DNA from 2 places in the Heyndrickxia sp. NPDC080065 genome. Region 2 is predicted to be linked to the other one. Evidence: riboswitches for the same ligand, from Rfam matches in the RefSeq annotation. Region 2 holds a riboswitch; the other holds the start of a gene.
What was found. Region 2 has a riboswitch for S-adenosylmethionine ahead of ACQKP0_RS22695 (Na+/H+ antiporter NhaC family protein). Riboswitches for the same ligand answer to the same signal wherever they lie in the genome.
Positions count from the first base shown of each region.

Region 1: linked by a shared signal. The riboswitch ahead of metK (methionine adenosyltransferase) and the one ahead of ACQKP0_RS22695 (Na+/H+ antiporter NhaC family protein) in region 2 are both predicted to bind S-adenosylmethionine.

Region 1 is NZ_JBNNWS010000014.1:16,604-24,856, reverse strand. It holds gene ACQKP0_RS17250 (C39 family peptidase) at 1-386, shown strand, start outside; gene asnB (asparagine synthase (glutamine-hydrolyzing)) at 517-2,415, opposite strand; gene metK (methionine adenosyltransferase) at 2,781-3,983, opposite strand; SAM riboswitch class I at 4,290-4,463, opposite strand; gene pckA (phosphoenolpyruvate carboxykinase (ATP)) at 4,741-6,330, shown strand; gene ACQKP0_RS17230 (alpha/beta hydrolase) at 6,404-7,186, opposite strand; gene ACQKP0_RS17225 (DUF2584 domain-containing protein) at 7,438-7,680, opposite strand; gene ACQKP0_RS17220 (alpha/beta hydrolase family protein) at 7,732-8,253, opposite strand, start outside.
Region 2 is NZ_JBNNWS010000025.1:14,968-23,220, forward strand. It holds gene ACQKP0_RS22670 (ArsR/SmtB family transcription factor) at 13-357, shown strand; gene ACQKP0_RS22675 (SRPBCC domain-containing protein) at 387-902, shown strand; gene ACQKP0_RS22680 (TetR/AcrR family transcriptional regulator) at 1,056-1,673, opposite strand; gene ACQKP0_RS22685 (YhgE/Pip domain-containing protein) at 1,847-3,040, shown strand; partial or broken gene ACQKP0_RS22690 (Lrp/AsnC family transcriptional regulator) at 3,398-3,511, shown strand; gene ACQKP0_RS22695 (Na+/H+ antiporter NhaC family protein) at 3,535-4,815, opposite strand; SAM riboswitch class I at 4,927-5,034, opposite strand; gene ACQKP0_RS22700 (sigma-70 family RNA polymerase sigma factor) at 5,409-5,948, shown strand; gene ACQKP0_RS22705 (DUF4179 domain-containing protein) at 5,929-6,930, shown strand; gene ACQKP0_RS22710 (MFS transporter) at 7,145-8,253, opposite strand, start outside.

The DNA.
Region 1 (8,253 bases), on a different contig from region 2:
ATACGTATGAAAAGCCTGGACTTGGTGTCTATGTTCAACCAATTATTGAGCTAGCTGAAAAATTCTTACCAGGGAAAATAGTAAATCTGACAAAAAATTCTTTCGAAGAACTTAAAGTTCATTTATCTGATCAACGACCAGTTTGGGTTATTATTAATACGACATATAAACATTTGCCTAATTCATATTTTGAAACATGGTATACTGAGAAAGGTCCTATTCGTGTTACTAGTAAGGAGCATTCTGTATTAATTACGGGATTTGACAAGAAATATGTTTATTTTAATGATCCACTAACTGGAGAGAAAAATAAAAAAGCACCCATTAACGACTTTGAAAAAGCCTGGGTGCAAATGGGCAGCCAAGCCATTACTTACCTCAATTAGGTTTGTAATACTGGCTGCTTTCTTCTTTTTTAAAGTTTTATATTTTCGGAACCTTGTATATAATGTGATAAAAGCAATCGGCTAATTCGTCGATTGCTTTTAATCCAACCTCTAAACTCTCACCTCTAGATTAAACCGTTGTCTCTAAATTAGAAAGCTTATATTGCTTTTGAAAGTCATATTTTTCTTCCATATAAACAGCATGCCAAATCATAAATACAAGGACAGTCCATATTTTTCGACTATGATCCAGTTTGCCTTGGCAATGTTCTTCTAATAAATTTAAAACATAGTGCTTATTAATAATATGATCCGTACCACTTTCGTGAATGATTTGTTTTGCCCAATCATGCATCTCATCTTTTAACCAGTGACGAATAGGTACAGGGAAGCCTAATTTTTTACGGTCAAGGACATGATCTGGCACTATTCCTTCAGCTGCTTTTCTTAAAATATACTTAGTCGTATTATCAGCCGTTTTTAAGCTAGTTGGAATTTTTGAAGCAACTTTAAACACTTCTTTATCTAAAAATGGAACCCTTAATTCTAATGAATGTGCCATCGTCATTTTATCCGCTTTTAAAAGGATATCACCGCGCATCCATGTATGAATATCGATGTACTGCATACGATCAACTGGATCATAGCCTTTTGTCTCCGCGTATAACTGCTTTGTAATTTCTGTATAATCCATACCTGATTTATACTGAGCTAACAAATCCTTCTTCTCAGCTTCAGTATACATCTTAGCATTTCCAATGTACCGTTCTTCCATTGGAGTTATACCACGTTCAATAAAGCTTTTCCCTTTAACACCTTCAGGTAGAACCTTCGCCAATGCTTTTAATAATGATTTTCCAATCGCGGGAATTTTATTAAATACTTCTAATGATTGTGGCTCACGATAAATATTGTATCCACCGAAGAGTTCATCTGCCCCTTCACCTGATAATACAACGGTTACGTGTTTTCTTGCTTCACGTGCAACGAAATATAACGGAACACATGCTGGATCTGCTAGAGGATCGTCTAAATGCCACATAATTTTAGGCAATTCTTTCATATATTCTTCAGGTGTAATTACGTAGCTAATATTTTCAACTCCAAGCTTTTCAGCTGTTTCCTTTGCTACATCAATTTCACTGAAGCCATTACGTTCAAATCCTACTGAGAAGGTTTTAATATTTGGATGAAATTGCTTTGCAATGGATGCAATAATTGAAGAATCAATACCGCCTGACAAGAATGATCCAACAGGAACATCACTTCGCATATGAACATTTACCGAATCAAATAATACATCTTTGATTTCTTTGATAAATTCATTTTCTGATTTTTGAACAGGCTGGAATGAAGCTTTCCAATAACGTTCCATTTTCATTGGTTCGCCCAATTTTTTGATAAAATAATGACCTGGTTCTAATTTTTTGATGCATTTAGTCATTGTTTCTGGTTCTGGAACAAATTGATATGTCATATAATGTTGGGCAGCTTCATAATTTAGTTCTTCATTCTCCATTGCGAGAAGAATACTTTTCTTTTCTGAAGCAAAAAATGTACGATTCTCTTCTTCTTTATAGAAAAATGGCTTAATGCCGAATGGATCACGGGCACCAATCAATATTTGCTCTTGTTTATCCCAAATGGTAAAAGCAAACATACCACGAAGTTTTTCTACTGCCTTTTCTTTATAATAACTATAAAGTGCCAGAATAACTTCTGTATCAGATGATGTTTCAAATGTTAACCCAGCTTCAAGTAATTCATTTCTAAGCTCAAGATAGTTATAAATCTCACCATTAAAGATAATCCAGTAACGTTCATTTTCATATGTTAACGGCTGATGACCGCTTTCTATATCAATGATACTTAGTCGGCGAAAACCAAACTGTATATGTTCATCTTCAAAAAATCCATCATCATCTGGACCACGATGTGTAATGATATTGTTCATGTTTTTAAAAAGCTGTCTATCTGTATCTCTTAATTCAATCTCATTGTCATGTATACAACCGATAAAACCACACATTATGTATGTCACCTACTCCATTTCTAATTAACATACTACTTTTTTAAAAAAATTACACTTCATAATACTAACATTTTTTCGCTACTTTTGCAGTAGACAATCATTTTATTTTTTTATTACAAAGTCTGTTTTCGTAAAGAATGGAAAAATCCTACTGCCGATTTTTCCTTGTCGCTATTTCGCATATTGTATAAAAACTAATATAGTTTGTTTTCGGGGCATCTTTTCTTAGAAAAGTGCGTATGCTTAAATGGCTTAATACTGTTATAAAGATTTTTCGATTCAAAAGCAACAAAGTTTAAGAAAAGAGCCATTACAAAAGGAAATGGAGTTACGATATAATTGTAACTCCATTTTCTTTAAGATTAAATATTCAATGCTTGCTTACGTAAAGCGTCTGCTTTATCAGTTCTTTCCCAAGGAAGATCAAGATCATGGCGACCAAAGTGACCATAAGCAGCTGTTTGTTTATAAATTGGGCGACGTAAATCTAACATTTTGATTATCCCAGCCGGACGAAGATCAAAGTGATTACGAACCGCATCGATTAATACATCCTCAGTTACTTTTCCAGTTCCGAATGTATCAATGGAAATAGAAACTGGCTGCGCCACTCCAATAGCGTAAGCCAATTGGACTTCACATTTCTCTGCCAAGCCAGCAGCCACTATATTTTTCGCAACATATCGAGCCGCATATGCAGCAGAACGATCCACTTTTGTAGGATCTTTACCAGAGAATGCCCCTCCGCCATGGCGTGCATATCCTCCGTAAGTATCTACAATAATTTTGCGTCCTGTTAAACCAGCATCTCCTTGTGGTCCTCCAATAACAAAACGACCTGTTGGATTAATAAAATACTTTGTATTTTCATCGATTAATTCACTTGGAACAACTGGACCTATCACATATTCTTTCACATTACGTTGGATTTGTTCTAAGCTAATTTCAGGATGATGCTGTGTTGAAACAACAATCGTATCGATACGTACCGGACGATCATTCTCGTCATACTCAACCGTTACTTGTGTTTTTGCATCTGGACGTAAATATGGTAATATGTCCTCTTTACGTACTTCTGCAATTCGACGCGCTAATTTATGTGCTAATGAGATTGGTAACGGCATAAGTTCTTTCGTTTCATTACATGCAAATCCAAACATTAAACCTTGGTCACCTGCACCAATTGCCTCGATTTCTTCTTCAGACATTTGTCCTTCGCGCGCCTCTAATGCTTTATCAACACCCATAGCAATGTCTGCAGATTGTTCGTCAATTGATGTTAAAACTGCACATGTTTCTGCATCAAACCCGTATTTTGCACGTGTATAACCAATATTTTTTATCGTTCCTCGAACAATTTTTGGAATATCTACATAAGTGTTGGTTGTAATTTCACCAGCTACTAAAACAAGCCCTGTAGTAACAGATGTTTCACATGCAACCCGGGCATTTGGATCTTTTTCTAAGATCGCATCCAAAATTGCATCTGAAATTTGGTCACAGATTTTATCGGGATGTCCTTCTGTTACTGATTCAGATGTAAATAAACGACGTTTTTTTGTCATCTCTTTTCCTCCCATATTAAGAATCTCTACTATCTATTTTTACGCCTCACGGTACTCATTCCCATTATTATGAAATAAACCAAGGATTTTATCCTTTTCAAGATTTTTATTTGGCTGTTTAAGTTTTTAAAATGCCTTTTAGACAATTTATTTATTAAACAGTTTGCCCCTGCAGTTTTATATACTACAAAACGAATAAAAATCACATTCATAGGTTACGAAAGCGGATAATCTAACATAAAATAAACCCTTCCCCATCATACTATTATGAGAGGAAAGGTTTAGTTCGATTACCCGTGCCTTTCACTCTTATCGTTCAAGGATTAACCTTGCCTCTGGTTAGCACCGTTTCATTCTAGAGGTTAGATTTTTTTAAACTGGCAAAACCAGTTTTTTATTTCTAACTTCAAACCTCTAAATTCTAGAATGCCGGTTGCTGGGTTTCATAGGGCCTGTCCCTCCACCTACTCGGGATAAGAGTATCCGTTCAAGGTAAAATATTACGCAATTTGTTTTACCATGTCAATACTTTTTGTTATCATTAATATTCGTCATTTATTTCCTTTATATATATCTAAACTTAATAACCTTTATTCAAGATTGTTTTCGCAAAATGCAACGAATTTACCCTTAAATATGTCAAATTTAAGTTATTTAAAAAATATGCATGAATAGTATAGACTATTTAAGTAATTGTGTTATACTAATTAACATATAAATGATATTAAATTTTTTCTAAAAAGGAAGGTTAGTATAAATGAAATCAGTAGCTTATTCTAATACATTAGCTAATGTTTTAGAAGGAAATAATATTCTTGCTCAATTAGCAGTACCTCAACTTGTGGAAAAGGTATTACAAAGAGGAGAGGGAATTTTGACATCAACAGGTGCGATCTGTGCTGAAACTGGCAAATATACTGGCCGTTCTCCTAAAGATAAATACATTGTTGAAGAAGCTTCTACAAAAGACTATATCGATTGGGGCTCTGTTAATCAACCAATTTCTGAGGATTCATTCGAAAAATTATATACAAAAGTTGTTAATTATCTCAAAGAACAAAATGAAGTTTTTGTTTTTAAAGGATTTGCTGGTGCAGATAAAAAAAATCGATTACCGATCCAGGTAATTAATGAATATGCATGGCACAATTTGTTTGCACATCAATTATTCATTCGTCCAACTGAAGAAGAATTAGAGACACATCAAACAGAATTCACGATTCTTTCAGCACCAAATGTGAAAGCGGATCCAGCTACTGATGGGACAAATTCAGAAACATTTATAGTCGTTTCCTTTGAACGCAAAATCATCTTAATTGGTGGTACAGAATATGCAGGAGAAATGAAAAAGGGGATTTTCTCCATTATGAATTATCTTCTCCCTAAAAAAGACATTTTACCTATGCATTGTTCAGCAAATGTAGGTGCTGAGGGTGATGTAGCCCTATTCTTTGGATTGTCTGGAACTGGAAAAACTACATTATCAGCAGATCCAAACCGCAAATTAATTGGTGATGATGAGCATGGATGGTCTTCAAATGGAGTATTTAATATTGAAGGCGGCTGTTACGCAAAATGCATCGGTCTTTCACGTGAAAAGGAACCACAAATTTATGATGCGATTCGTTTTGGTTCCGTTTTAGAAAATGTAGTTGTAGATAATCAAACAAGGCAACCATTATATAATGATTCGACATTGACTGAAAATACTCGAGCAGCATACCCAATACAAGCAATTGATAATATTATTGAGCCAAGTATAGCTGGCCATCCACAAACCATCATCTTTTTAACAGCAGATGCTTTTGGCGTTTTACCTCCAATTAGCAAGCTAACAAAGGAACAGGCGATGTATCATTTTCTAAGTGGTTATACTTCAAAATTAGCTGGTACAGAACGTGGAATAACTTCACCGGAAGCCACTTTCTCAACATGCTTTGGTTCACCATTCTTACCATTACCAGCAACTGTATATGCAGAAATGCTTGGGAAAAAGATTGATGAGCACGGTGTCCAAGTGTTCCTAGTTAATACTGGCTGGACTGGCGGAGAATACGGTGTAGGAAATCGTATGAAATTAAGCTATACAAGAGCAATGGTTCAAGCAGCATTAGAAGGCGAACTGAATCATGTCGAAACTAAACAAGATGAAATTTTTGGTTTGCACATTCCACTGCACATACCTGGTGTACCTGATGAAGTTCTGATTCCAAATAAAACTTGGGAAAACCAACAAGCTTATACGGAAAAGGCAGAAGAGCTTGCAGCTAAGTTCAAAGCGAATTTCAAAAAGTTCCAAAACCTTCCACAAGAACTTAAAGAATTAGGCGGACCTTTAGTTAAATAAAAAGGCTATTGTTAAAAAAGAGGACTAAGATGTTTAATAAAAACATTCTTGTCCTCTTTTTCCTTATTTCTTCCTATCCAATCGGTAGCCATTTTAAAACGTCTTGAATCTTTTCATCCCAATAACTCCAATTATGATCCCCCGGACCAAAGTCTGTTGTTAATGAAAAGTTTGTTTCTTGGCATTTCTTCATAAAATTCATATTATAATCAAATAAAAAGTCTTCAGAACCACAGCATTGGAAAAGCTTTGGTTTTACTGTATGTGAATGATGTGCCTCAAGAAGTCCTATTAAATCATGGTATGATCCCTTTATGTCTTCATTACCAAAAATTAGATGCATCGTACGTCTCAAAGGATGCTTTTCATCTTGATCAATGTCTTCTTTCCATTTTACGATATCTAATGCACCAGATAGACTTGCCGCAGCTGAAAAGCTATCTGGGTAATGTAATGCCCATTTAAAAGCACCATAGCCCCCCATAGATAATCCAACAACAAAATTCTCTTCCCTTTTAGTTGATAAAGGAAAAAAACTTCTAGCAACTCTAGGCAGCTCCTCAGTAAGAAATGTCCAATATCGATTCCCGTATAACATATCTGTATAAAAGCTTCTATCAACTTTTGGAATAACTACAGCTATCCCTAAATCTTGCACATATCGTTCTATTGAAGTTTTTCGAAGCCAATTTGTACCATCATCACTAAGTCCATGTAAAAGAAATAGAGTGGGGTATCTTTTTCCATTATCAATCAATTCGTCCATTTTTGATTTATTTGGTTGCGGAAGAATGACATGCATTGTAGTATGTAAGTCTAAAATTTCAGAAAAAAAATCACATTGAATAAGAGCCATATTCATTCGTTCCTTTCTATTCTTTTTATGCTTTAAAATGAAAAAAGCAAGGTGAAGGTAAGTATCACCTTGCTTTTCACATTTAATGGTTGTTTTTGTAAAGATTGTTGCTTTATCGTAATAAGATAACCTTTCAATATAGCTCGATTTCGGGGCATCTATTCTAAATATAATTTATTATCTAATATTATTTAGTGGTTTTTATTAAGATTTTCTTTTCAAAAGCAACAAAGTTTTAGAAAAGTGCCTTTTTAATTAATCGAATTTAATGATATTAATTGATACAAAATTTTTGTTTTATTATTTTCCCATTCCAGTTTTTTGATGATGGCTGTTCCGCTTGTTTCACTTTCTATTGTCCTTCGTATATCGAGTGGAATATCCACTGGATAAAGACGATAATCATCTTTTTCTAAAACAAATAGATTTTCTTCCAGCCTTTGTTCTCTTCCCTTTGTAACAATCATCGTATTTAGTTCTAATGGCATCCCCATCTTCACATTCTCCTCTTTCATTCTTATTTAATCCTTATTTTATCATGTTTATCATTTATTTTTCATCCACGAACATAAGTCTCTTACGATCTGCCGATTCTTTGCAGGCGGGAAATAATGAGTATATTCAGGAAAATACCAGGTTTCCACTACTTTACCTAATGCTTTTAGCCTCTCTTCCAATCTTATCGAATGCTCAATGGAAACATTCCTATCTTTTTCACCATGAATGATTAATACAGGTTGGCATAAGCTTTCGATTGAAAATAAAGGGGTTCGCTCACGATACTTGTCAGGATATTTTGTCGGTGTGCCGCCAATCACCCTTTTTAACATTCTCCGTAAATCTTTTCTTTCGGAATAGGTTAAAAACATATCGGATACGCCTCCCCATGTAACAACCGACTTTGCTTCCTTTTGTTTCATTGCGGTATGAAGCGCCATAATTCCTCCTCTCGAAAATCCAAAAATATGAATTCGATTGTTTTTGACTCGGTGATGTTGCTTTAAAATATCAAAAGCAGTATATGCATCAACACGGTCTTCTCCGGCAAAATCTTCATTCCCCTCTCC
Region 2 (8,253 bases):
GAGGTGAGCAACATGTCAGGGAAGATTTCGTACGTGAACATGACGACGCTTAGCGCTTTGTCTGAACCAAATCGTATGAATATCGTCGAACTCTTGCGTGACGGTCCCCTGACCGTTGGGGAAATCGCCGACCAACTGGGATTGAAGCAGCCCCAAACTTCGAAGCATCTAAAAGTGCTAAGCGAAAACGGGATTGTGGAAGTGCAGGCCGAAGCTAACCGCCGCATCTACAAGCTCCGACCCGAGCCTTTCCAAGCGCTGGATTCTTGGATACAGTCCTTCCAGCACGTAATGCAAGAAAGATTCGACAATCTAGATGATTATTTGAAGGAATTGCAGAACAAGGAAAAATTATAAAATCATTTCATTTACAAGGAGGAATTAAGATGTCAAACAATGCAATGGTATCGAGAGTAGAGAATGATCGGATATTGGTACTGGAGCGCGTTTTCGATGCCCCACGCGATCTCATATTCAGGATGTTTAAAGATCCGGAGCATCTGAAACGCTGGTGGGGGCCGAGGGGCTGGGAGATTCCGGTCTGTACCGTCGATTTCCGTCCGGGAGGCGTTTGGCACTACTGTATGAAGTGTGTCGATCAGAATCTAGGTAAATTTTATGGTATGGAAGCCTGGGGGAAAGGGGTTTATAAGGAGATTATCGAGCCGGAGAAGATCGCCTACACCGATTACTTTTCGGATGCCGAAGGCAATTTGAATGACTCCATGCCGTCGACCGAGATGACATTGGAATTCATCGATTTGGGTGGAAAGACAAAGCTGATAAACCGCGCTGAATATGTTTCCGAAGAGGCCCTTAAGACCGTCATGGACATGGGAATGCTGCAGGGAATCACCGAAACTTGGGACCGTTTGAACGAGCTAGTGGAGTCGCTGAAGTAGAGTTAACGTAACGCTGTTTTCAGAGGGGCTAGAGCTGAAGATCAATATAGATTTCAACTTTTGCTTCTTCCATTAATGAAGCAGGTTTAATAAGCATATGAATAAAAAAGGGACAGTACAACTTTGCTAGGTACTGTCCCTTTTTCCTTCTATTTACTTTTTCAGGCCCGCCGCAAAGAAAGGACCATTTATTGTTATCATGGATAAAATACGAGCCATCTCTTGGGGAGCTTCCTGCCTATCACCATTCAGCCATTGTTGAATAACACCTATATGTGCCGAAGCAATATAGGATACTAAGTATTCACCTGGAACTAACAAATTTGTCTGCTTGGCAATTGGATTTTTGTTATTTTCAAAAAGTGTGTTCCACATAAATTTTTTCAATTTTGTTTGGAACGATAAATCTCCTTTTGGACCCAATACAGCTTTCATAAACCCTCTATTTCGATCTAGATATTCAAAAATTGAAACTGCAATGGTAAAGGGTGCTGTAGTCATAGGATTTGTGTCTAGATCGGTAATCAGATCCGGAAATTTGTTTTTTACAATGTCAGCCATTCCATTCATAATTTCTTCCTGACATTTGGCCATTAAATCATATTTATCTTGATAATGGGTATAAAAAGTTCCACGATTGATTTTTGCCCTAGTTGTGATGTCCTTAACCGTAATTGCCTCAAAACCTTTTTCCTCCATCAATTCTACCAATGCATCTCGGATGGATTCTTTTGTACGAATGACTCGTAAATCCGTATTTATATCTCGCAAGCCGTAATCCTCCTAAATTTTTTTCAACACATTCAGAAGAAGTGTCGGATATACGACACATCCATTATTTCTGATCATTGATAAGTGTTTTATCAAAAATTATAATTTGAAGTGTAATAAAACAACACGTTGTTGATTATTATATCTAAAAACATGGAGGGAAGGAAATGAATATTTTTAAGAACAAACTGGTAATGTTATCACCCATCATTGCATTAGCAATCATATTTATTTTTTCACTAACACTTTTTCCATCAGTTCAACCCCAACCTAAAAATTTGCCCGTTGCCATTGTGAATGAAGATGAAGGAGTGAAAATTCCTAATCAGCCAAAAATGAATATGGGGAACACGATTGTGGACATGATACAAAAAAATTTGAATACAACAAAGGATGAAGATCCTGCTGTGAAATGGGTGGCAGTAAAAAGCAAAGAGGAAGTACGAAAGGGATTAGATAACCAAAAGTATTATGCAGCATTGGTCATTCCAAAAGATTTTAGTGCTAAGCAAGCATCGCTCCGTACGCCCACACCATCTTCGCCTGAAGTTCAAATATTTATAAATCAAGGCATGAATACGATGGCTTCTACGATGGCAGGTCAGATATTGAATGGTGTTGTTGACAATATGAACAACAATGTCCGTACCCAACTACTTGATGGATTTGAAAAGCAAGGAGTAACTTTAACAGCAAAACAGGCTTCTAAATTAGTAGAACCTATTGCAAAAAAAGTAACAAATGTTAATGAAACTGGAACGAATAGTGCAAACGGTAATGCTCCTGTTTCCTTATTCCAGCCACTATGGATGGCAATTATGGCAAGTTCCGCTATTATCTATATCGCTTTTAGCAAATTATCGATTACTAGCCGAAAAGAGAACCTTGCAGCAAAGATGATTCAAATATTAATGGGTGCGATTGTTGCTCTAGTAGTTGGATTTGGATTAACTTGGATAGCAGATGGGTTGGTAGGATTAAATATTCCGAAATTTACAGATACAGCCTTGTTCCTTTCGATTACTTCATTTAGCTTTTTCCTAATGATATCAGCTGTATTTTCTTTGGTAGGAATTAAGGGAATACCTGTCTTTGTCATATTACTTTTCTTTGGTGCACCATTACTTTCAATGGCTCCTGAAATGATGTCTACATTTTACCAAGATTGGGTTTATTCTTGGTTGCCAATGCGATTTATGGTAGCAGGTCTACGAGAATTGTTCTTCTTCGGTAAAGGATTGTCCTGGAATACACCTATTTCTATCCTTGTTTGGATTGGAGTAGTGGGCATGGTAATCATACTAGGTTCTGCATTAAAATTAAATTCAGTAAAAGAGAAAACGCAGAACCAGAGTTTAGAGGGCTAACTATAGCATGGGTCATTTAATTTAAGATAACACAAGTCTGATAAAGAAAAATGATTGAATTTATAACATGGAGAAGCCGTTTTCTTAATGGGAAAACGGCTTTTTTAATAAGGCTCTTTTCGTATAAATTGTTGTTTTTAGACTATAAACTTAGTCCGTTGATTTCCGCTCCAGACACTTGCTTTCCGCGGGGAGGGATGGGAGCCTCCTCGGCGTTACCGCCTGTGGGGTCTCCCACTTCCCTCTTTTTCCCGCAGGAGTCAAGTGTCCTCCGCTACAATCAACTTAGATTGTTAATAAAATATCACTAAAAAAGCAACAACCTTTACGAAAACAGCCTTTAATAAAAAGACTGTATTGAGTCAGTTTGTGAGAAAATTAACCAAGTTAGGAATATCCAGGATTCAAACAAATTTGTCTTTACGAGCTATAAAAAATACAACTGCTTTCCCTATAGAGAATAACAGGTGATTACACTTTTAAAGTAGTGAAGTTCAGGCTTTATTTTTTGTCGGGTATCCGATGAGGATAGCGATGATTCCGCATATTCCTATGAGGATTGGATAGAAAGAGTATTGCAGGATGCTCACTGGCGATATTCCGGCTACGCTTGCGGCTGCCAGGAATTGGGCCCCGTATGGCAGAAGGCCTTGGATCGCACAGGAGAAAATATCTAATATACTTGCGGACTTTCGCGGCTCAATCCCATACTGATCAGCAATATTTTTTGCAAGCGGGCCGGCAATTAAAATAGCAATCGTATTATTGGCCGTCGATAAATCAGTTAGGCCCACAAGACCGGCAATACCAAATTCAGCACCCTTTTTCGATTTAATCCTTCGTGTCGCAAGGTGAAGCAGAAAGTCAACTCCGCCATTAAATTTAATAACCTCCACCATTCCAGCTATTAATATCGCAAGAAAGGCGATTTCATACATGCCTGCCATTCCTTCGCCAATCTTTTGCAAAAGGCTCATTAAATGATAGCTGCCATCCGCTAAGCCAACAGCCCCGGCGAGAACAATCCCTAATGCCAGAACAAGGAAAACATTCATTCCAGCTAACGCAAAAATAATAACCAAAACATAGGGAATAATTTTTACCCAACTATAGCTCAAATGCTCTACTTGTGCCGTGTCACCCATTGTGATAACCCCTAAAATAATGCCCGTTATAATAGCTGCTGGCAACGCAATCCAAAAATTCACCTTAAATTTATCCTTCATTTGTGCACCTTGTGAACGTACGGAAGTAATAGTTGTATCTGAAATAAAGGATAAATTATCGCCAAACATCGAACCGCCAATAATCGCCGCCATTACTAAAGCCATGGGAAAATCGGTATGCTCGCTTATCCCAACTCCAATTGGCGCCAGTGCAACAATCGTTCCCATCGATGTACCCATTGACAGGGAGATAAAGCCGGCAATGATGAACAAGCCTACGACAAGCAGGTTTTCCGGAACAACCGATAAAGCAAAGTTAACAGTGGAGTCCACTGCCCCCATGCCTTTTGCTGCCTCTGAAAAGGCCCCAGCTAAGAGAAAAATAACAACCATCAGCATGACATTTAAATTTCCTGCGCCTCGGCAAAAAATATCAACCTTTCGCGCAAACGGTTCTTTTCGATTCATCGCTAGAGCCACAGCGCCCGAAATGGCAATGGCTACAATGACAGGAAAGGCATAAAAATCACCTGTAATAACTCCTGAACCAATAAATAAAATCAAAAAAACAACAAATGGGATCAGCGCCCATGGATTCCCTTTATTCATTGTTCTACCTCCAAAAAATAAAATAGGACACGTCTTTTATCCATATTTTGCCCCGAAAAAAAGGCCTCATCTTGAAACAACAAGAAGAGGCCTTATATCTATAAAACACTCATCTTATCTATCAAGCCTTTGCTTGCTGGATTTGGCACAGCAACTTAATCACTAAGTTCCGCTGCCGAGATCTCATCGGGCCAGTCCCTCCATCTCTCTTGATAAGAAGAAAAATATTATATTTTTTTGTCACAGCAAATAAAAGATTACATGATTTTTATTCCCTTATCAACAAAATTTTTATGGATATTTTTGGATTATGGTATAAAATCAAAATAATTTTAAGTTATTAACCGTAATCACAAAATAATTTTTTTTGAGCAAAAGAAAATTACATACGTAGAGGCTTATAAAAAGTTCTAGTTTGACAAGGAAATCTAATTTAGTGGAATAAAAAGTCTCTTGTTGTTCAACAATCGTCCAGATTCTTGAAAAGGTCGGAGTTCTTTTTTGTATTAGAGATCTAGATTTTACTTTCGTATTTCGTTTAAACTTTTTCTGAATAATACTGCTCTAATATTATGAAAGGAGTTATCAATAATATGGAAAATATCAATGTTGTTAAAAAAGCCATAAAAGGTGATGAGCAAGCATTTGAATTATTACTAAAACAAGAGAGCAGTAAACTGTATAGAACTGCATTTTTATATGTAGGGAATAAAGAAGACGCTTTGGACGTTGTCCAAGATACAGTTTGTAAAGCATATGAATCTATTGGCAAATTGAAAAACCCGGAATATTTTAGTACCTGGATTATTAGAATATTGATTCGAACCGCTTATCGGATACTGGAAAGAAATAAGAAGTTAACCACGATTGATTATGAATCTTTAGCCAATTTGCAGGACCACAAAGTCATCGAAATTCATCAGAACATCGACCTTGCTGATGCACTAAATAGTTTAAATGAAAATGATAGAACAGCCATCATTTTATTCTATTATCACGGCTTACCTATACATATGATCGCAACAATGATGGATAAACCTGAAGGAACAGTAAAATCCTACCTGAGGCGTGCCAAAATTGAATTGAAAAAGATATTGGGGGGAGAGAGCTATTATGAACAAAGAATGGTTTAATGTAAAAACGGAAAATATTGAAGTACCTGTGGATGAATTATTTACAGCAATCGATAAAGGTATCGAAAAAGGAAGACGGAAGAAAAAGAATAAAAAGAAAACAAAGTTAGCAGTCTCCATTACTTCCATAGCAGCTTCTCTACTATTGGTTTCAGGATTTGTATTTTCTCCAATGACAAAAGTTTTGGCGAGTGTTCCAGTAATAGGATCAATTTATAAGTCCTTTGATATGAAAATGGGAAAAGAGCTAGAAGCGAAAAATTTAGTAACAAAAATAAGTCAAACAGCTTCGGACAAAGGTATTACTATTACGCTAACGAGTGTTTATTATGATGGAATTTATATTGGAATTACATTTAAAGCTGAAGGAGAACCCTTGGCCAAGTTTGAAGAAAAATGTAGGTTGGTTTTAGACCAAGGTTTTTCGCTGTGGGAAAAAGGAATTTCGGAGTTTGACTACTATCTATATAAAATGGACGGAATGAAGTGGAGCGGTGGCGGGCGAGATTCGCATCTGCAAAAGGTTGGAGATTATTACAAAGGTGCAATGGAGATGCAATTTATCTATGAACAACTTCCAAAAGATTTTACCCTTCCGATTACTTTCGAGAATATGGGGGGAGTAAAAGGTAATTGGCATTTTGAAATACCGGTTAAGCAGCTTCCGTTAAAAACACTAACATTCGAAAATAGTACATCTCAAGACGAAAACTATTCCTTTACGATGAAATCAATGATAATTGGTAAATCGAATATACGATTAGATTATAAAACAAGTATTCCAATGGATTTTTTAAACTTTAAAATTATCGATGATAAAGGAAATGACTTATCGGAAGCACTACGATCATTGGGTTCTGACTCGGCTATATTTGAAACCGGAATAGGAGATACTAAATATTTAGTGATCTATCCTCAACATAGAGGGTACCTGAAATATATAGATTTAGAGCCACTGAAGGTAAATGTGCAAGATAATTAAGAGGAAGGTGTTTTTTGCTTATTTTCAAAAGTTTTTTCCACATCGGGCGCGATTGTGAAGCAAGTAAAAAGGATGATGCATATTAGTCGTGTATAATATATATCATCCCTTATTTTTTATGATTTTTTACGATTTAGTTTTGATAAAATCATTTAAACTACTTTATAAATCGTTCATAACTTAACTTCTTTACTAAATTTTGAAGTTAATATTTCTATACATTTAGTTTGTTACTCTTATCGACTTTAAGTTGTCTATTACGAAAAATAAAAGCGACTAAACTACAGAGCAAAATAATTGGTACACTCGCTTTATATAAATCGGTAAAACTTACTGCCATCTCTTTTTCAGCGTAATGAGTGATATCATCTGAGAATGCACCAACTTCTCTCTTTATGTTCTCAATCTTTTCTTCAACCGCTTCCGTTACTTGCTTCGTAATTTCTAACCGTTTCATTTCTCTATATTCTAATGGAACTTCATTTAGGGCATTATTTACTTTCTCTCGAATCATGCTTTCTTTTTGTTTCTGACTTAAGCCAATTTGATCAGTTCCTTGATTCTTTTCTATATTTGATTCTAAGTCTTTATTTTGTATTCTTTTCTTTATTCCTTTTAATATTTGAACTTGCTCCGCTTTATCAACATGAAGCTCATGCACTTTTTTTTCCGCATAGAGATATACATTTTCTTTATTTTCAGCTAAATTATGAGTTAAGCCTGAGACAAAAATAGCCACTGCTAATACAATACCTATCTGTCTTAACATAGACACAACACTTTGGGAGGCGGTTAACAATTCTCCTTCAAACGAGGAGGCTGTTAATATAGTAATTGGCCCAATAACTAAACCATAGCCAACACCCAAAATCATGCACGGAACGATAATTTCTTTACTAGTTGAATGAACGCCTATCATTTGTAAACAATAATATGCAAAACTCATAACCATAAATCCTACTAATATAACCGGAACCTTGCCAAGCTTCTTCATAACTAGTGAAGCAAATGGAGAAACTAAAAATATCATCGCAGAAATAGGGGTCACTAAAAAAGCTGCTTCGATTTCTGTTCGGTGTTGTATCTTTGTAAGAAAGGTCGGAAGTAAGACAGTTACACCAATTAAAAACAAATTACTTAGTATAACTACAATAGAAGCTCCAACAAAAGTTCGATCTTTAAATAGCTGTAAATTTATCATCGGAGATTTAACTTTTCTTTCCACTAAAATAAATAGAATGAAAGAAACAACACTAATGATATAGCAAATCCATGCAAAGTTACTCTGCCATCCCCAGGTATTCCCTTTAACTAGAACAAGTG